Regions from separate parts of the Photorhabdus viridis genome, predicted to be linked through region 3. Evidence: predicted binding sites of a transcription regulator. Region 3 holds the regulator's gene; each other region holds the start of a gene.
What was found. Region 3 encodes CRP, which controls carbon source genes, mostly activating them, when cyclic AMP is high. Its sites were predicted from a motif close to ATGTGANNNNNNTCACAT; they were not measured.
Positions count from the first base shown of each region.

Region 1 (5,146 bases), on a different contig from region 3:
GCCATCACTTTTTGTTTTTCTTCATCGGTAGTTTATGCAGGGCAGTGGTCAGTTGGCGTATCTGTTCTGGCTCAGTCGCCCCCTTATAAGGGAGTAAAGAGTGAAGATAAAGTGTCACCTGTTCCAATGGTTAATTATGAAACTGACAATTTCTATTTTCATACTTTAGCTGCTGGGTATTATTTGTGGAACGAACCGAAAGATAAATTATCTTTGGATGTGTATTATTATCCTCAAAGTTTCAGCCCAAAAGACAATGAAGATAAGCAGCTGAAAAAGCTGGATAAACGTCGCGATACCATGATGGGTGGTTTTAGTTATAGTCATATTGAAGATTGGGGAACGTTACGCAGTTCTTTTGCAGCGGATACTTTAAGTAACAGTAAAGGGATCACGGTTGACTTGGCTTATTTATATGACTTTGAAATAGGGAGCTTGTCATTACAACCAGGGTTAGGCGTGGTCTGGAATAGTAAAAAACAAAATCGTTACGAATATGGTATTAAAGAGCGTGAATCACATCGTAGCGGGTTGGAAAAATATACTCCAGGTGATAGTTGGACTCCTTACCTGGAATTATCTGCCAATTATGAATTTAACCAGACATGGTCTGCATTTATGATGGGGCGCGTTGAATGGCTACCGTCTGAAATTAAAGATAGCCCAATGGTTAATAAATCATATTCAAGTATTGTCTGGACAGGTATTACATATAGTTTTTAATTACCCGAAACGATAATACCGGATAGAGACTGAATTCATCGAATTGTATTCAGTCTTTTTTGTGGTTTTTTTTGAGATATTTACTGATGGTCTTTCCGGCAACGAATGACAACCGAAATGCGGGCTGGGCTATCATTTTTGGCAATTAACGGTTTATTGATACGAGCTGTTTCTACACAAATCATATTTTTGTAACCTTCATCACACATGTCTTTCATATTATTCGATAATTTAGCACCGGGATTCCAGCATACAACATCACTGTGATGGTAATGGTGAATTTCAATTGTCCGTTTCAGTGAGATAAGTGTGCAGGGCGCAGGTTGCCTGATAATCACCATAGGCTTCCATAACGCATGTTATAAACAGATTAAAACAAAAGAGCCGCCAGAAAGGCAGCTCTTTTCAGGCAAGGTGATGACTCAGTTATTTAGAGATGTGAGTGATGAGATCCAGAACTTTATTAGAATAACCTGTTTCGTTGTCATACCAGGAAACCAGCTTCACAAAGTTGTCATTCAGGGCGATACCGGCTTTTGCATCAAATACAGAAGTCAGTTTTTCGCCATTGAAATCGTTAGATACAACGTCATCTTCGGTGTAACCCAGAACGCCTTTCAGTTCGCCTTCAGCCGCGTCTTTGATGGCATCACAGATTTGCTGATAGGTGGCTGGTTTTTCCAGACGTACAGTCAGGTCGACAACAGAGACGTTAGGAGTAGGAACACGGAAAGACATACCCGTCAGTTTACCGTTCAGCTCAGGGATAACTTTACCTACTGCTTTAGCCGCACCGGTAGAAGATGGAATGATGTTCTGAGCGGCGCCACGGCCGCCGCGCCAATCTTTTGCAGAAGGGCCATCCACTGTTTTCTGCGTCGCAGTGGTTGCGTGAACAGTGGTCATCAAACCTTCGACGATGCCGAATTTGTCATTGATAACTTTAGCCAGCGGCGCCAGACAGTTAGTGGTGCAGGAGGCATTGGAAACGATGTCCTGGCCTGCGTAAGCTTTGTGGTTAACTCCCATAACAAACATCGGCGTGTCATCTTTGGATGGGCCGGTCAGAACCACTTTTTTTGCACCTGCGATAATGTGCTTACGTGCAGTTTCATCAGTCAGGAAGATACCTGTTGCTTCTGCAACAACATCAACGCCCACTTCATTCCATTTCAGGTTAGCTGGATCTCTTTCTGCTGTAACACGGATAGTTTTACCGTTAACAACCAGGTGACCGTCTTCTACTTCAACAGTTCCTTTGAAGCGGCCGTGAGTTGAATCGTATTTCAGCATGTAAGCCATGTATTTTGCATCCAGCAAATCGTTGATTGCGACGATTTCGATGTCTGAACGTTCTTGTGCAGCACGGAAAACAATACGGCCAATACGACCAAAACCGTTGATACCTACTTTGATAGTCATAGTGTTCCACCAGCTATTTTTTAGTGAATTAAAAATTATTACTAAAGTTACCAAAACCTTGCCAGCCGTCAAGCGGAATCGTGTCAATAGTCGAAAAACATCGACCTTGAGTACACCATTCAGACGCTTTCTATACGGTACCAGCAATCGATCCGCCCATCATTATCGGGGCATAGACAGATATTGAAAGTTAATCGGTTAGATATGCGAGTCACATCACAAATAGTAGGATAAACATCTTCAATTAACCGCTTAAAATAAATTCCACTGATGCAATGTTAATCTTTTGTTATTATCATTTGATTTTATTGAAAACATGAGTCTTATTAAGGTGGTCGTTATGGCTAAAAATCCTGATGTTTCCCTTTATACAGAGCTTACTGATATTCAGCGTCATGTTACCCAGTATGCAGGGACGGAACCGCCATTTTCGGGGAAATTGCTACATAATAAAAAAAGTGGCGTGTATCATTGTCTGTGCTGTGGGCAGCCGTTATTTATGTCTGATACTAAATTTGATTCTGGCTGTGGCTGGCCGAGTTTTTACCAGCCTGTCAGCAATGATGCGATACTGTATCTTGATGATAATAGTTATAATATGCAGCGTATTGAAGTTCGTTGCCGCCATTGTGACGCTCATTTGGGGCATGTGTTCCCTGATGGTCCGAAACCAACAGGAGAACGTTTTTGTATCAACTCGGCTGCGTTAAGTTTTACTGATGAAAATACAGGTGAGAAAACAACAGGTTAGACATTTTTATCATTGACGGCATCGCTGTTAATTTATGTAAGAAAAATCGTTTCAGCTAATTCTGAAAAATAATAATGAGGAAATATCAATGGAACTGGATGATCTGTTATCTGTAATGACGCCAGAAATATATCAACGCCTGGTTCAGGCAGTCGAACTGGGTAAATGGCAGGATGGCGTGCCTCTAACTGTAGAGCAGAAAGAAAATAGCCTGCAAATGATTATGCTATGGCAAGCAAAGCACAACCATGAACCTGAGCATATGACAATCGGTACTGATGGTCAGTTGGTGATGAAGAGTAAACAAGAACTGAAAGCGGCCTTTCAGTCTGAAATGGTGGCAACATTTAAGCCATAATCTTCGCAAGATGGCGATGAAAAGGCTGAGTTTGTTGAACTCAGCCTGGTCTTGATTGGTATCAGAAAAGGGCGCTTTCTAACTGGGCAAGTTCTATCAGGATCGCGCCTTGCGTTTTTATCTCTTTGAATGCGGATTGGCTGTCACCTGGATTGAGGTTAACCCCCCGACAACCATCAGTGATTACCCAGGTTTCATAACCTAATGCCAGCGCATCCAGCGCGGTAAACTTCACACAATAATCAGTGGCGATACCAATAATAAACAGGCGTTCAATTTGTTCTGTTTGCAACCAGTCGTCAAGCTGGGTTTTACTCTGGTGACCGTTATCAAAGAAAGCGCTGTAGCTGTCGATCTGTGGATTTTCGCCTTTGTAGAAAATCTCAATAATGGCCTGCTTGTTCAGTTGTGGATGGAAATCAGCGCCATGTTGCCCCTGAACACAGTGTTCCGGCCACCATACTTGCGGAATACCGTTCAGTATACCGATATCGCCGATCTTCTGACCGGAGTTAACTGCGAAGCTCATATGTTCAGCAGGGTGCCAGTCTTGAGTGGCAATAATGCTGATATTGTGTTTCAGACAGATATCAATTGCCTGATTTGCAACATCAATGACGTGCTCACTCTCTTTTACGGCTAATGCACCGCTAGTACAGAAATCGTTCTGTAGATCAATGAGTAATAGGGCTGTTTTCATCTCTTTCTCGGATTATTTATCGACATAACTTAATTCACCACGTAAATTTTGTTGCATTAAATAACGAATTTTTTCACTGCTATAGGGTTGACTGAGTAAATAGTGCAACTTAGTTAAAGTTGCTTCAAAGGTCATATCGTAGCCACTGATAACACCGGCTTCAGCCAGAGCATGACCGGTTGCGTAACCATCCATGTTTACCCTGCCAGAAATGCACTGGGTTAGATTGACAACCACAATCCCTCTCTCTGTTGCCTGTGTTAGCTCTTTCAATAAGTCTGGATGCTGCGGCGCGTTGCCGACGCCATATGAGCGCAGGATTAAGGCTTTAACCGGTTGCATTAAAATATTGTTCACAACTTGACTGGAAAGGCCGGGATAAATGGTTATCACGCCAATAGGCTGATGGGTGATCTGATGAGTGATAAATTCACCATGATTGGCAGGGGCCGGACCTGTATTGAAGGTTTTGATGTTAATACCCGCTTCCATCAATGGGGAACAGTTTGGTGAGGCAAAGGCATCAAAACCGTCTGCATGTGCTTTGACCGTCCGGTTCCCACGGAACAATTTATTATTGAAAAACAGGCTGACCTCATTAACGGGGTAGTTAGCGGCAAGATAAAGCGCATTCAGCAAGTTTGTCTGCCCGTCAGAGCGCAGTGCTTCCAGTGGGATTTGTGATCCTGTCACAATCACCGGTTTACCCAGATTCTCAAACATAAAAGAGAGAGCGGATGCGGTAAATGCCATCGTGTCCGTGCCATGCAGGATCACAAAACCATCATAATCATCGTAATTTTTCCGGATATCATCAGCGATGAGTTGCCAGTCTTCTGGGGTCATATCAGAAGAATCAATCAGTGGTTGATGCTCACGGATGGTGAATGTCGGCATTTCAGACCGGTGGAATTCGGGCATTTTGGTGAGCTGGCGCTGTAAATGCCCGGAAATGGGAATATATCCCTGAGATGAGCGTTGCATCCCAATTGTTCCGCCAGTATAGACGACATAAATAGATTTCTTCTGCATGACTGTACCTCGTAAAAAGATCAACTGGATTATAGGAGTATTACAAAATAAAAAAAGCCTGGCAGGGTATCTGTCAGGCTAAAAACGTCATTAATTACGTTATCACCAGGATCATACCGGGGAATTTCAGCGGCATGTTTCTGCTAATGTCATGTATTAT
Region 1 is NZ_JBEJZY010000027.1:9,337-14,482, reverse strand. It holds gene ABR397_RS12975 (MipA/OmpV family protein) at 1-723, shown strand, start outside; partial or broken gene ABR397_RS12970 (D-hexose-6-phosphate mutarotase) at 804-1,058, opposite strand; gene gapA (glyceraldehyde-3-phosphate dehydrogenase) at 1,150-2,145, opposite strand; gene msrB (peptide-methionine (R)-S-oxide reductase MsrB) at 2,486-2,896, shown strand; gene ABR397_RS12955 (YeaC family protein) at 2,985-3,254, shown strand; gene pncA (bifunctional nicotinamidase/pyrazinamidase) at 3,316-3,954, opposite strand; gene ansA (asparaginase) at 3,967-4,986, opposite strand.
Region 1: a site for CRP is predicted at 2,350-2,367, ahead of msrB (peptide-methionine (R)-S-oxide reductase MsrB). Genes of this name have one in related genera too.

Region 2 (5,146 bases), on a different contig from region 3:
ATAATTTAGTGAGAATTGTCATAAACCTTCGGATAATGTGGGCTGAAATATGAGGGAAAAATCTTGCAGGGTTTTCAGATATTAAAATGCCGCAATGAATATGCGGCATAGAGGTATAGTGGGTTTAAAGGCTGCGGTGCTCGTCATTTCCGTCTTCTGGGTTTGTGCCAGACTCGCCAGGGACGAGTAACAACCGATAATGTGGGAAACGCTTTGCCCGATCCAAGCGGATAACCGTCATAATGAAGTACGTTTATATACGCGATATTCCGGTTTCCAGAAGTTACGTTCAATCGCTTCATCCAACGCACCGTCTGACGTGACAGTTGCAACACCTTGTATTTGCGCTTCTTTTGCAACTTGTTTCGCAATTTTGCGAGAAATTTCCTGAATATCATCAATAAGTGGCAGTAATGGGCCTGTACCCTCTTTAGCTAATGGTGAACAATCAGCTAATGTCCGGCTTGCCGCCATCAACATGCCGTCAGTGACGAGTTTGGCCCCGGAGGCAATAACACCTAAGCCAATTCCAGGGAAGATATAGGAGTTATTACATTGAGCGATCGGATACTCTTGATCTTTATATTTTACTGGATTGAATGGGCTACCTGTTGCAACCAGAGCAGCTCCGTTAGTCCAGTTGATAATATCTTCAGGCCGGGCTTCAACACGGGAAGTTGGGTTGGATAATGGCATAACGATTGGGCGTTCACAGTGTTTATGCATCTCACGGATGATCTCTTCTGTGAACAGCCCTGCTTGACCTGAAACGCCAATTAATACTGTAGGTTTAGCATTACGAACAACGTCGAGCAGAGAGATAGAATCGCTGTTCACATCCCATTCAGCTAAGGAGTCGTTTTTTTGTACCAGTTTGTTCTGGAAATCCAATAAATTTGGTAGTTTATCTGTCAGTAAACCGAAACGATCAACCATGAAAATACGGGCGCGAGCTTGTTCTTCACTTAAACCTTCAGATTTCATCTGGGCGACAATCTGCTCTGCGATACCGCAGCCAGCGGAACCTGCCCCCAGGAAAGTGACGGTTTGATCTTTTAATTGACGACCAGCAGCGCGGCTGGCTGCAATCAGGCTGCCCAGTGTAACAGCGGCGGTTCCCTGAATGTCATCATTAAAGCAACAAAGCTCATGGCGATAGCGGTCGAGCAGGGGCATGGCATTTTTTTGCGCGAAATCTTCAAACTGTAGCAGCACATTGGGCCAGCGGCGCTTAACGGCCTGAATAAATTCATCAACAAATTCATCATATTCTGCACCGGTAATACGCGGATGGCGCCAGCCCATATATAACGGGTCATTCAGGCGCTGGGGGTTATTCGTTCCCACATCCAGGACTACCGGCAGCGTATAAGCCGGGCTGATACCACCACAGGCGGTATACAGGGAAAGTTTACCAATAGGAATACCCATACCGCCGATACCTTGGTCACCCAGACCAAGAATACGTTCACCATCGGTGACAACGATAACTTTTACATTTTGTTTAGTCGCATTTTGCAGCATGTCATCAATATGCGTTTTATTTGGATATGAGATGAACAAGCCACGGGCGCGGCGGTAAATATCAGAAAAATGTTCACAAGCTTCACCAACCGTTGGGGTATAAATGATTGGCATCATTTCGCTCAAATGTGCATCCAGCAGGCGGTAGAACAGAGTTTCGTTAGTGTCTTGAATATTTCGCAGATAAATGTGTTTATCTGCATCATTTTTGAAATCAAGATACTGCCGATAGGCGCGTTCAGCTTGTTCTTCGATAGTTTCAACCGCTTCCGGTAATAAGCCATGAAGGTTAAAGTTGCCGCGTTCTGCTTCAGTAAAGGCACTGCCTTTATTGAGCAGGGGAAATTCCAACAGGATGGGGCCAGAATAGGGAATATATAATGGACGTTTATTTTCGTGTTCCAGTTCCATGAATCTTACTCTTTGAACTAAATGGATAACAAGGTCAGCTATAGATCCTAAGAGATAGGAAAAATATGTACAGCAAATGTTACTTAATTAGAGGTATTATGAGTAAAAATGAGAGATAACATCCAGATTTAGCTAATAAAATGTTACGTTAACTATTTTTATAGGAGAAAATCCTCCATCCGGGTTATAGATATCTACATAATTTTCATAAAAAGGAGCGTTAATATTTCGTGTACATTTAATTTCCTATCGCCGGGCTTGATGCCCGGCAGAGCCGTCGGTGCAAATTTCGTATACGCACGGTTGAGTGTGACTAGAGGAAAAAGCGCATTTTTCACTGAATTCAGAACGTGTGATACTCAAATTTACTACAGCCTAGTGCGGCAAGTGTGGATTGAGTTGCACTTTGTTGGGACAAATCGCTGTTTTTTCCCTCAACTAATACTGCTCTTTCGATAGCCAGACAATCACCACCAGAAATATTCATCAGGATAAGGGCAGCTTGCAATGGGGGTAAGCTTGGATTAAATGCAGCATTTTCTGCATAACGCCCAGGATAGATTTTTCCATTTTTTCCCAGCAATGCTGTACCGCTGTACGAATTGCTGTATGGGGCATGGCTCCGATTTGCTGCATCCAATGCGGTTAGTACAAGTTCATCAGTGGCTTCTAGTTTATAACCATGATTAACCGGGTCCATCAACAGAGTAGTGATACCCAAATCGTTTGGACCGAAAGCGTCTGGTAAATAGTGCCCCAATGTTGAAGGCGCCTGTTTTGGCAAATGTACCTCTAGTTGTGTACCACTATTAAGTTCATTCATAAACTGGCGGCAGTGACCGCATGGAGAGTAATTAACCGTGATAGAGGTCAGTTTTTTCTCGCTGCGTAACCAGGCGTGAGTAATAGCACATTGTTCAGCATGAATAGTTTGCTGTAATGGCACATTGGTAAATTCCATATTTGCGCCGAAGTAGAGATTTCCGCTTTCGCCCCGGGCAATTGCGCCGACATTAAAATGTGATATCGGAGTCAGGGAGCATGCTGCTGCGAGTGGCAGCAGGGCGATAGCCAATGTGTTATCGTCAAAGCCACAGGTTTTCTTGACCGATTCAGCTTGTTCAGCCGTAAGCATGGCAGGAAAGTCGTCGTTTCCTGCATAGGGAAAAAGTGCATCTTGTAGTTTAGATGGCAATTGTGCCCAGATAGAGCGAAAGCGAGCTTGCATAGAATGATCTCCAAATTAACTTAAGATCATTCTAGATGCTCTGATTAGATTTTAAATGTGACCAGTATCACGAAAATAATGAAAATTATGTAATTAAAGTTGGTAATTGAGAGATTTGTATCAAATTTTCAACGGGCAATTAACTAAATAGATATAGCAGCACTGGGAATATAAAAGGGGCGGTTAGTGAAGTAATGATGCCACAGGTCATCAATGCTAATGAACTGTATGCTCCTTCAACAAAATTGATTTCTGTACAACGGGCGGTGCCTAAAGCATGTGATGCCGTCCCCATTGCTAAACCGCGGGATGCTTTGGTTTTCACTTGCAAGAGGTCGAACAGGTTATGACCAAATATTGCCCCAAGAATGCCGACAAAAATGACGCAAGCGGCACTGATTGCCGGGATGCCGCCAATAGCATCTGCTACTGCCATTGCTATTGGCGTAGTGACTGATTTAGGCAATATCGAAGCGGCCATTTCAGGTGTTGCGCCCATCCATAATGCAATAGCGGTACCTGTAACCATAGCGACAATACTGCCGATAAAACAGACACTGATAATGGATTTCCATTGGGTGCGGATCTGGTGCAACTGTTCATATAAAGGGTATGCCAGTGCAACTACTGCGGGCTGGAGCAGATCGTTAAGAATTCGGCTGCCGGCGAAATAGTGTTCATAGGGGATATTGGTTATTAACAATATTGGGATCAGTACAGCGATAGAAACCAATAAAGGATTCAGAATAGGCATTTTGAATCTTAGTGAAAGTTTTCTTGCGGCGTAGAATACAATCAATGTTAATGGCAGTGACCACCAAATATGACTTAACATATTTATTTCTCTTGTTTTTCTTGTTCAGTCTTAACTTCTGATACAGAGCCAATAATTGAACGTTCGCGGTGAACATAATGGGAACTGTAAGCAACAATAATCATAACCATTGCGGTGCTGATAAGGCATGAGAGGACAATCGGTAATATCTGTTGGCTGAGCTGATCGTAATAATTCATAACGCCTACACCGATAGGCAGAAACAGCAGGGTCATATTTCTCAGTAACAGACTGCAACCTGGTTTTGTCCAGTGGGCAGGAATCAATTGGAAAGCTAATAAGACAAACAATATTAACATACCGATAATGCTGCCGGGGACGGCGATGGGTAACAGAGCAGAGATGGCATTGCCTGCCAATAAACACAGATAAATCAGTACAAATGCTCGCAGGTACTGCCAACCTATAATCAGTACTTCACGAAACGACATAACAAAATTCCTAATTCCAGTGAGGAATTCATCATACAATTAACCCTAGGAATGTGCCATAGATCACATTCAAAAAAAGCGGGGACCATTGTTGATCCCCGCTTGTAAGATATATACCCGTCATCTTTCAAGTTGCCTCTTTGTTGGCTGCACTCGCTCACCCCGGTCACATAGTTATCTATGCTCCCGGGGATTCGTTCCCTTGCCGTCGCGATGCATCTTGAAATCCATAGGGTATATTGGCAATAAATTGACTGTTATTTCACCTGCATACCCGGCTGTGCGCCACTGTCAGGACTGAGCAGGAAGATATCTTTTCCGCCAGGCCCAGCAGCCATCACCATTCCTTCAGAAATACCGAAGCGCATTTTACGCGGAGCCAGATTGGCAACCATTATAGTTAAACGGCCTTCCAGGGCTTTTGGATCAGGATAGCTGGAACGGATACCGGAAAACACTTGGCGGGTTTCACCACTAAGATCCAGAGTCAGCTTCAGCAGCTTATCTGATCCTTCTACAAAATCAGCCTGTTTGATAAGGGCGACGCGCATATCAACTTTGGCGAAATCATCAAAAGTGATTGTATCCTGAATCGGATCTTCTGCCAGTGGACCGCTGATTTTTTGTGGTGCGCTGATGCTTTCTTTAGATGCAGTAACCATCGCATCGACTTTATCCATATCAATGCGGTTAAACAGCGCCTTAAAGGTGGAAACC
Region 2 is NZ_JBEJZY010000006.1:66,936-72,081, reverse strand. It holds gene ABR397_RS03635 (NAD-dependent malic enzyme) at 238-1,935, opposite strand; gene cdd (cytidine deaminase) at 2,279-3,163, opposite strand; gene ABR397_RS03625 (CidB/LrgB family autolysis modulator) at 3,303-3,998, opposite strand; gene ABR397_RS03620 (CidA/LrgA family protein) at 4,001-4,429, opposite strand; gene metG (methionine--tRNA ligase) at 4,687-5,146, opposite strand, start outside.
Region 2: a site for CRP is predicted at 3,219-3,236, ahead of cdd (cytidine deaminase). Genes of this name have one in related genera too.

Region 3 (5,146 bases):
ACTTAATATCAGCGCAGCACAGATAGAGGGGGATAGTTTCCATCGCTATACCCGCCCTGAAATGGATGCAGCAATCCGTAAAGCCAAGGAGCAAGGCAGACACATCAGTTATTTTGGGCCAGAAGCCAATGATTTTGGCATGCTGGAAAAAACCATGATTGACTATGGTGAAGCTGGTGAAGGCCGTTGCCGTAAGTACCTTCACACCTATGATGACGCGGTTCCTTACAACCAGCTCCCCGGTACATTTACTCCGTGGGAAACCTTACCAAAGCAGACCGATGTGCTGTTTTATGAAGGCCTGCACGGTGGCGTGGTAACACCACAACATAATGTTGCCAGTCATGTCGATCTGCTGGTGGGGGTGGTGCCGATTGTCAACCTTGAATGGATACAGAAACTTATCCGCGATACCGGAGAACGGGGACACTCACAGGAAGCAGTAATGGATTCCGTCGTTCGTTCTATGGATGATTATATTAACTATATTACCCCCCAATTTTCCCGGACACATATAAATTTCCAGCGCGTCCCGACTGTTGATACGTCCAATCCATTTTCAGCCAAAGCCATTCCATCCCTGGATGAAAGTTTTATCGTCATCCGTTTCCGTGACCTCACTCAAATTGATTTCCCGTACCTTTTATCAATGTTACAAGGTTCATTTGTTTCAAGCATTAATACCATCGTAGTTCCCGGTGGAAAAATGGGACTGGCCATGGAGTTAATTATGACGCCATTGGTACAGAGATTACTGGAAGGGGAAAAAATTTGTTGATTAAAACCTAGGATAAATCCAAAAAAACCCGCATTTGAATCCACTTCTTATATTATTCAGTTAAAAAAACAGGTAACTGATATTAGTTACCTGTCGTTATTTTTCAATCAGGAAATAGTATCTTACTCTGTCTCTTTAATTTCAAAGCTGTGGGTAAGTTCAACTGATTTCCCCAGCATCAACGAAACAGAACAATATTTCTCAGCGGAAAGCATGACGGCACGTTCAACCGCGTTCTCTGTTAAATCCTTGCCGGTAACAATAAAATGCAGATTAATAGAAGTAAATAAGCGTGGCGCCTCTTCACGACGGCGGGAAATTAATTTCACTTCACAATCTTTTATGTCATATCTGCCTTTCTGCAAAATAGAAATAACATCAATCGTGCTACAACCGCCAACTGCCATTAATACCATTTCCATTGGGCTTGGTGCCTTATCGCCGGCATTTCCATCCATCATGATCTGATGACCCGAAGACGACTCCCCCAAAAGAGACAACCCTTCAACCCATTTTACCCGCGCGTGCATAAGTACCTCTCAAGTCATTTTTTGCATCAAAGCCTACTCTTTCAGTATTAAACTGGCAATGTGACTACTCCCCGCCGTAAAAAACGGCGAGGCTTCCCACTTCTCAGGCCGCAACCGTTGGTGCAACGGATTTACGCAGGCCTCCATGAGCAGAGACGACGTGTCCCGCCGCCTGTCATTCAACTATCCCTTTTTGCCGGATGTCATGTTCTACCGCGCACTCAGGGCATTGCCAGCGCCGTTTATGCAGCGGCATTTCCGACATCTTGCCACCACAACAATGACACCTTCTGGAACTCGCATACCACTGATCGAGTTTCACCACATAAACGCCTTTTTGTTCCGCTTTGTATTCCAGCCTGCTGATGAAACTATGCCAGCCTGCATCCCCAATGACACGGGAAAGCTTATGCTGAAAATCGGCTCTAGCGTTAGCTACGTGTTCATGGCACCTGACTACCTATAACCGCGCTTTCGCCCGGTTAGCACTGCCTTTTTTCTTTCGGGATAAGGCTTTTTTATCCGCAGCCGCCATGTCAGAATTTTAAATACGCATTTATCTCGTCATGCACTATGGTCACGATCTTATTTTGCATGTAGGTTAGCTCCCCTTATATCGCCGCCCGATTGGGCGACGGTTTACGGGGCAATGGCTAATGAACGGTTTATTATGCTGAAACAATACAAGACAAGACAGAAACCTTTTCCTGTGTTAAAAACAGAAGCAGGTCCGGGTATATGTGGGTTAAGATCAATACTCAAGTTTCAAATTTCAGATAACCTATATAAAACCCTCACCTATCGGTTTTTCAGCAAACTAATATGTTAAGCTAGTGTCTTTATAAGCCAGCCTGACGAGAAACTTTTAGGTTCTCGTGTTATTTAGGCAGCGATAACAACAGAGGATGAAGAGAATGGTTCTCGGCAAGCCACAAACAGACCCCACTCTTGAATGGTTTTTGTCACACTGCCATATTCATAAATATCCATCCAAAAGCACGCTTATTCATCAAGGCGAAAAAGCAGAGACGCTTTACTACATCGTAAAAGGTTCTGTTGCGGTTTTGATTAAAGATGAAGAAGGCAAAGAGATGATCCTCTCCTATTTAAACCAGGGAGATTTCATTGGCGAGCTTGGATTATTTGAAGAAGGACAAGAGCGAACAGCCTGGGTTCGGGCCAAAAGCGCCTGTGAAGTAGCGGAAATTTCCTATAAGAAATTCCGTCAACTGATTCAGGTAAACCCGGATATTTTAATGCGTTTATCTGCCCAAATGGCAAGCCGTTTGCAAACAACTTCTGAGAAAGTCGGTAACCTGGCTTTCTTAGATGTAACCGGCCGGATTGCTCAGACTTTACTGAATCTGGCGAAACAACCCGATGCAATGACTCACCCTGACGGGATGCAAATCAAAATCACTCGCCAGGAAATTGGTCAGATTGTTGGCTGTTCCCGTGAAACGGTTGGCCGTATTCTGAAAATGCTGGAAGATCAAAACCTGATCTCCGCACACGGCAAAACAATTGTTGTTTACGGTACGCGTTAATTCTGGATTAATCAGCGCATGATACTGCGCTGATTTCTCTTATCCTTGTTATACCAACTGGCTAATCGCCTTCTCCAGCCGTTCCATCCCCTGATCTATCTCCTCTTCACTGATTATCAGCGAAGGTGTGAAACGCAGTACATCACTACCGGCACTCAATAACATCAGGCCATTTTCAGCCGCCAGTCGCAGGATCTCTTTAGATTTTCCCTGATACTGCGCTTTTAGTTCCGCACCAATCAGCAATCCCTTGCCACGGATTTCACCAAATATCGAATATTTCTGATTGATATCGTTCAGAAAATTCACAATCAAATGATGACGTTTTTCAACACCATCCAAGACCTCTGGCGTATTGATAATGTCAAAAGCAGCATTTGCAACCGCACAAGCCAGCGGATTACCACCATAAGTTGTGCCGTGAGTTCCCGGCACCATCGCCGAAGCGATATTCGCCGTAGTCAGCATAGCGCTGACAGGGAAACCACCTCCCAGAGCCTTCGCTGTGGTGATAATGTCCGGCACAACATCATAATACATATAAGAAAATAACTTACCGGTACGGCCCATTCCACTTTGTACTTCATCAAATACCAGCAGTACCTGATGTTTATCACAAAGTTCACGCAACCCATGAATAAATGCGGATGTCGCCGGCGTGACTCCCCCTTCACCCTGAACAGGTTCTAATACAACAGCGCAAGTATGATCATCCATGACCGCCTTTACTGCATCTAAGTCATTAAAAGGCACATGAATAATATCTGCGGGTTTTGGCCCAAAACCATCAGCGTATTTTGGCTGACCACCAACAGAGACCGTAAACAGAGTACGACCATGAAACCCCTGATGGAATGCGATAATTTTGGTTTTATATGGATGGTAACGGGTAATGGCATAGTGACGCGCCAGCTTAAATGCGGCTTCATTCGCTTCCGCTCCTGAGTTGGCAAAAAATACCCGCTCGGCAAAAGTTGCATCAATCAGTTTCTGCGCGAGTATCAAAGCCGGTTCACAGGTGAAAATATTACTGATATGCCAAAGTCTCTCCCCTTGCTGCTTTAAAACATCCACTAACGCAGGGTGACAATGTCCCAAAGCCATAACAGCAATACCACCAGCAAAATCAATATACTCTTTTCCTTGCTGATCCCATACACGGCTGCCTTGCCCTTTCACCGGTATAAACTGTGCCGGTGAATAAATTGGCAACATGACTTGATCGTATGTATTTCTGTTTACTGCGGCATGCTCCATCATTTTCCCACCCGTTTTTTATATATACGCCATTCAAAAATGAAATTATAATCACTGAATATGCATAAAAAATCAAAGATGGGCAAATGAAAAAGATAAATAAATGAAGAAATTATTGGTATCTGGTTAATATCTAAGGAAGTTACTCAGTAGCTGATGCCCTTGCTCGCTGAGAATACTTTCAGGGTGGAACTGCACACCCTCCAGGGGCAGAGTACGATGACGAATTCCCATGATCTCATCTACATTACCGTTATGCTGACTCCATGCAGTGACTTCAAATACGGCTGGTAAAGTCTCTGCGGCAATCACCAATGAATGGTAACGGGTAACCGTTAATGGCCTGTTAAGCCCTTTGAACACACCTTGCTGATTATGATGAATAGCAGAAGTTTTCCCATGCATCACTTCCCTGGCTTTTACTACACTGGCGCCGAATGCCTGCCCAATTGCCTGATGCCCAAGGCAAACACCAAGAATCGGCAGTTTATCCGCAAAATGAGAAATCGCAGCCAGAGAAATTCCTGCTTCATTTGGAGTACAAGGACCTGGGGAAATAACCAGATGTGTAGGCGCCAATCGCTCAATATCTTCAAGCTGTAATTCATCATTGCGCTTGACTAAAACATCTGTTCCCAATTCACAAAAATATTGATATAAGTTATACGTAAAAGAATCATAGTTATCTATTATTAATAACATAGGAGTCTATCCTACCCATTTTTATCGCTGTATTTGTTGTCCTGCCAATCCTGCAATTTGTTTATCATGAACAACATGATTTCAGGTAAAACGGCCTAACGACAACGGGGCGGCTATCATAGCACATAAGCACTTGCAGCATAGTGTAACAAAATCAATGACTACTTTTTCCTCAATCAACTTACTCTCATACCGCTACAAAACATAGGCTCTTTTTGATATTCAATAAGTAAGGTAATTGTTATGAAGACAAAATTGATTATAGCATCTTCCCCGTTTTTGCTGTCTACCTGAGAGCCTGCAAATCCATTGTCGGGCTCGGGTATTTTCCT
Region 3 is NZ_JBEJZY010000026.1:21,430-26,575, forward strand. It holds gene ABR397_RS12660 (phosphoribulokinase) at 1-778, shown strand, start outside; gene ABR397_RS12665 (OsmC family protein) at 901-1,308, opposite strand; partial or broken gene ABR397_RS12670 (RNA-guided endonuclease InsQ/TnpB family protein) at 1,412-1,828, opposite strand; gene crp (cAMP-activated global transcriptional regulator CRP) at 2,223-2,855, shown strand; gene argD (bifunctional acetylornithine/succinyldiaminopimelate transaminase) at 2,904-4,115, opposite strand; gene ABR397_RS12685 (aminodeoxychorismate synthase component II) at 4,239-4,814, opposite strand.

Region 4 (5,146 bases), on a different contig from region 3:
TAATCTGACTTATATTGCACCCACTATGGTTAACCTGAATCTGACCAGTGAACGTTATCCTGACGTCAATTTCCGCAAGACTCGGGAGCATTAATATTTTATAAGGCTAACAATGGGTTAGCCTTTTTCTTTACAAAAATATATGTAACACAAGAATAATTTATAATTTTAGTCGGTAAGATTCGTCTTATTTTATAGCTCTTTGCTTAATTTTCCTGTTATTATTTCTTGGTCTTTCGCTGTATTGATGTTTTTATTTTCCAATTTAACTTAGCTCTTGGAGGTAATAACCTATTTTTAATTCTAATGCGGATTGTGATTCTGTTTAGATGGCTTTATAGATTCAGAAATCTAACCGACAAAAGGAAGGTATAAGATGAAGAATGTTAAATTGACTCACACATTGATGGCTGTTGTTTTGGGTACAGCCTTGGTCAGCAGTAGTGTGCTGGCGGAAGAGTCTTTTAAAAATAAAGCGACGCAAGCACTCGACAGTGCTGGTCAGAAAATCGATGACTCCATGAAAAGCGTCGATGGTTACATGGATGATAGTGCTATCACAGCGAAGATTAAAAGTGAGTTGTTGGCGGAAAAAGGTATCAACAGCACCGGCATCGCGGTAAAAACAGAAAAAGGAGTTGTTTATATTTCTGGTTTTGTGAAAAGCGAGCAGCAATCCAGAAAAGTGCTGGATGTTATCTCTAAAGTGAAAGGGGTCAAATCTATTCAAAACGGTCTGACCATAAAAAAATAATATGTTTTTCTAATTTGGTGGTTGTTTTCCATTCAAATAATTTTGTTTTGTACTAATCGGATATGCGCCCTCACCAGGGGTTTTTATCAAAATATTGACTACGTAGCACCATAATATAATGACGGATAATAACTTCCCAAGTTATGCTCTCTATCCGTCATTTATTTTCTTGGGGGACTGCGTGGGGAAACGTATACCGATAACTTTGGGAAATATTGATCCATTATCCCATAAATATAAATCGCATATTAAATCTGGAAAGGTTGCACTTGTTTGTGAGGGGGGAGGGCAGCGCGGCATTTTTACTGCTGGTGTGCTGGATGAATTTATGCGTGTTGAATTTAACCCGTTTGATCTATTGCTTGGTACTTCGGCGGGTGCACAGAACCTTTCAGCCTATATTTGTGGGCAGCGTGGATATGCCCGGCGGGCTATCAGCCGTTATACGACCAGACCTGATTTCTTTAACCCTCTACGTTTTGTTCGTGGTGGTCATTTAGTTGATTTAGATTGGTTTTTAAAGACCGTTTCTCAGGAACTTCCCTTGGATATCCCCGCCGCTTTACGCAAGTTTGACGCCGGATGTGAATTTTATATGTGCGCGTGTCGTGCAGATAATTTTGAACCAACCTATTTTCATCCTGATGGGAAGAATTGGCTGGAAGTGATTAAGGCGTCAAGTGCTATTCCTGGGCTTTATCGCAATGGTGTGACGATTGATGATGTCGTTTATTATGATGGTGGTATCAGTGACGCCATTCCAGTGGAAGAGGCGTATCGCCGTGGTGCTGATACAATAGTCGTGATCCGCACTGTTCCTTCGCAGCTCTATTACACGCCTGATTGGATGAAACGGATGGAACGCTGGCTAGGGGATAGCAGCCTGCAAAAGATGGTACGGATGTTACAGCAACATGCGAGAAGCTATTACCGCACACAGAAATTTATTGAGAATCCACCTGATGATGTGCAGATCTTTGAAATCTATCCGCCTGCGCCATTAACTGCCAGTGCATTAGGCAGTCGTTTGCCGGCGCTGAATAAGGATTATCATCTTGGGCGTCGTTGCGGTCGTTATTTCCTGGCGACGGTTGGTCATGCATTTGTTGGTGATAAGTTTGGTATGGCGGAGCGTAAAAATTATCGTTTGAGCCGTCATGTCTTGCGCCAGAGTGGAGAAAATAGCATTTTGGTTAAATCACCAACTGCATTGGCGGAATCGCCAGAACAGATGAATAATGGGTAGTTTTATGTTCATTGATACCCACTGCCATTTTGATTTTCCCCCGTTTCATGATGACGAACGGCAGAGCCTGCAACGGGCGGCACAGAATGGTGTGGATAAAATTATTGTTCCCGCAGTGAGTGGGAAAAATCTGCAACGGGTATCTGAACTGGCTCGCGCTTATCCGGAGATTTATGCGGCGTTGGGCTTGCATCCTCTTTATATTAATGAACATCAGGAATCGCATCTTGCCGATCTGACGCGATTACTGAAACAGAAAAATAAAAAGCGGGTGGCTGTCGGAGAGATTGGCCTCGATCTCTATATGGCTGAACCTCAATTTGAAAAACAGAAAGAATTGCTGTGCGCTCAATTGCGGCTGGCAAAACAGTGTGAATTGCCTGTCATACTTCATTCCAGAAAAAGCCATGATCAACTGGCCGCGATCCTGAGAAGAATCGACCTTCCCCGTACCGGCGTAGTACATGGATTCGCCGGTAGTTTATCTCAGGCAGAGGTTTTTATCCGTTTGGGATACTACATCGGGGTAGGGGGAACCATTACTTATGAAAGAGCGCAAAAAACCAGACGCGCAGTTGCTGAACTTCCTTTAACTTCTCTTGTGCTGGAAACAGACGCACCGGATATGCCGCTTTTCGGGTTTCAGGGAGAACCTAACCGACCAGAAAGAATTGCCCGGATTTTTGCTTCATTATGTGAGCTTCGCCGTGAATCTCCTGACGCAATCGCCGCCCAACTTTATAGTAACGGTGTTGAGTTATTTGGGTTGAATAGTTAAGTGGTATATCATAAAACTTTAACTGCGCTTACCTGATAATCATCTCTTAATTGTTCATTATTTTTCCATCCCGATGGTTAGATTATCTTATTGCAGATTATTTCTGCAATTTTGTGTGATTTACATCACATTTATCGTTTTTGCATTGCTTTTTTCAGTGGGTATTTGTGATGTAGATAGCTTGTTCATTCCGATGACTGAGTATAATCAGCGCCGAAACAGTGTCAGTGAACATTGACATTCTTACTGACATATTTAATTTATTATTAAGTGAACAGGGATTCTTCCAATGCAACTCTTTATGAGCCTGGTCGGGATGGTAGTGCTGATCTTGATCGCAGTACTTTTTTCCAGTAACTATCGCGCTATTAAACTTCGTACCGTCCTTGGTGCTTTTTTGATTCAGGTCGCTATCGGCGCTTTTGTACTTTATATTCCCGCAGGCAAGATAATATTAATGGGTATGTCTGAGGGAGTTTCCAGTGTTATCCAGTATGGTCAGAAAGGAATGGATTTTATTTTTGGTGGATTAGTTTCCCCCAGAATGTTTGAACTGTTTGGTGGTGGTGGTTTTGTTTTCGCCTTGCGTGTACTGCCGATTATCGTTTTCTTCTCTTCACTGATTGCTGTTTTGTACTACATCGGTGTTATGCAGCTTGTTATCAAAGTATTGGGTGGCGGCCTGCAAAAAGTTCTCGGCACTTCACGTACCGAATCTTTGTCAGCAACAGCAAATATTTTCGTAGGTCAAACTGAGGCGCCATTGGTTGTTCGCCCTTATATCGCCACTATGACCCAGTCTGAACTGTTTGCGGTTATGTGTGGCGGCCTGGCATCTGTCGCAGGTTCTGTACTGGCCGGTTATGCATCAATGGGCGTACCGTTGGAATATCTGATTGCGGCTTCCTTTATGGCGGCTCCAGGCGGTCTGTTATTCGCTAAACTGATGGTGCCTGAAACTGAAAAGTCGCAAGACACTGTTGATGCGATGTCACTGGTCGCTGAATCGGAACGTCCTGCTAACATTATCGATGCCGCTGCTTCTGGTGCCGCTTCCGGTATGCAATTAGCACTGAACGTCGGTGCAATGTTACTGGCGTTTGTTGCCCTGATTGCGTTAGTAAACGGTATTCTTGGTGGTATCGGTGGCTGGTTTCATTACCCACAACTTTCTCTTGAATTGGTGCTGGGCTGGATTTGTGCGCCTATTGCTTACCTGATTGGCGTTCCATGGCATGAAGCAACAGTTGCTGGTTCCTTTATCGGCCAAAAACTGGTTGTGAACGAATTCGTCGCCTTTATGAACTTCGGCCCATATTTGCAATCGGATGATGTGGTTGCGGCTGCGGGTTTACAGGTTCTGTCAGGTCATACCAAAGCCATCATCTCCTTTGCACTGTGTGGTTTTGCTAACCTTTCTTCTGTCGCTATCCTGCTGGGTGGTTTGGGCGGTATGGCGCCGAGTCGTCGTGGAGACGTCGCTCGCCTGGGGATGAAAGCAGTAATAGCAGGTACATTATCCAACCTGATGAGTGCAACCATTGCCGGTTTCTTCCTAGCACTGTAACTTTGTTGCAATATGCAGGTGGGATAACCCCGCCTGCAATCCATTTTCCTTCCAATTAACCCATGATGAAAAACAGTACCTGCCATACCCCTTTGTTTGGCAATGCGTTATATTTTTTATCGTGTACTATTTGATGACAGGAAGGTGTGATTGGCGGATAAACCGGATAGTGCGCACACTTAATGTGATTTACATCACATATAAAATTGTTATCTTGCAAACTACATTGTATTAATGTGATGTTTGGCACGATTTTTTGAACGTTTAAATGTTCAAATAATATTATGCCAATATTTTATGGATACAGGCGAGGCTCGTATTAAGGACCATAAGCTGAAAAGAGCATAGTGCGGTGAAAAGGAGTTCAACTGTCGCGGTGGGCATCCCACGGTTACATCTTCAAGGAACCAAGTCCGCTCGCCAACAAATAATCGTTTAAAAAAATGTGTGGTTCTGGCGTAAAGCCGGCCGCAATAATAACGTTGGAGAGTTTTATGACCGATTTAACCGCAGCAGCGCAGCGTGCGCTGAGTTTGATGGATTTAACGACACTTAATGATGATGATACAGATGAAAAAGTGACGGCATTGTGTCATCAGGCGAAAAGCCCGGCGGGTAACACGGCGGCTATCTGTATCTACCCGCGTTTTATTCCTCTGGCGCGTAAAGTGTTGCGTGAACAGGGTACCCCTGAAATCCGTATTGCAACAGTGACAAACTTCCCACACGGTAATGACGATATTGAGATCGCTGTAGCTGAAACCCGTGCCGCGATTGCTTATGGTGCTGATGATGTTGACG
Region 4 is NZ_JBEJZY010000008.1:97,295-102,440, reverse strand. It holds gene prfC (peptide chain release factor 3) at 1-94, shown strand, start outside; gene ABR397_RS04905 (BON domain-containing protein) at 377-754, shown strand; gene ABR397_RS04900 (patatin-like phospholipase family protein) at 936-2,000, shown strand; gene ABR397_RS04895 (TatD family hydrolase) at 2,005-2,778, shown strand; gene ABR397_RS04890 (NupC/NupG family nucleoside CNT transporter) at 3,080-4,345, shown strand; gene deoC (deoxyribose-phosphate aldolase) at 4,840-5,146, shown strand, end outside.
Region 4: a site for CRP is predicted at 2,892-2,909, ahead of ABR397_RS04890 (NupC/NupG family nucleoside CNT transporter). Genes of this name have one in related genera too.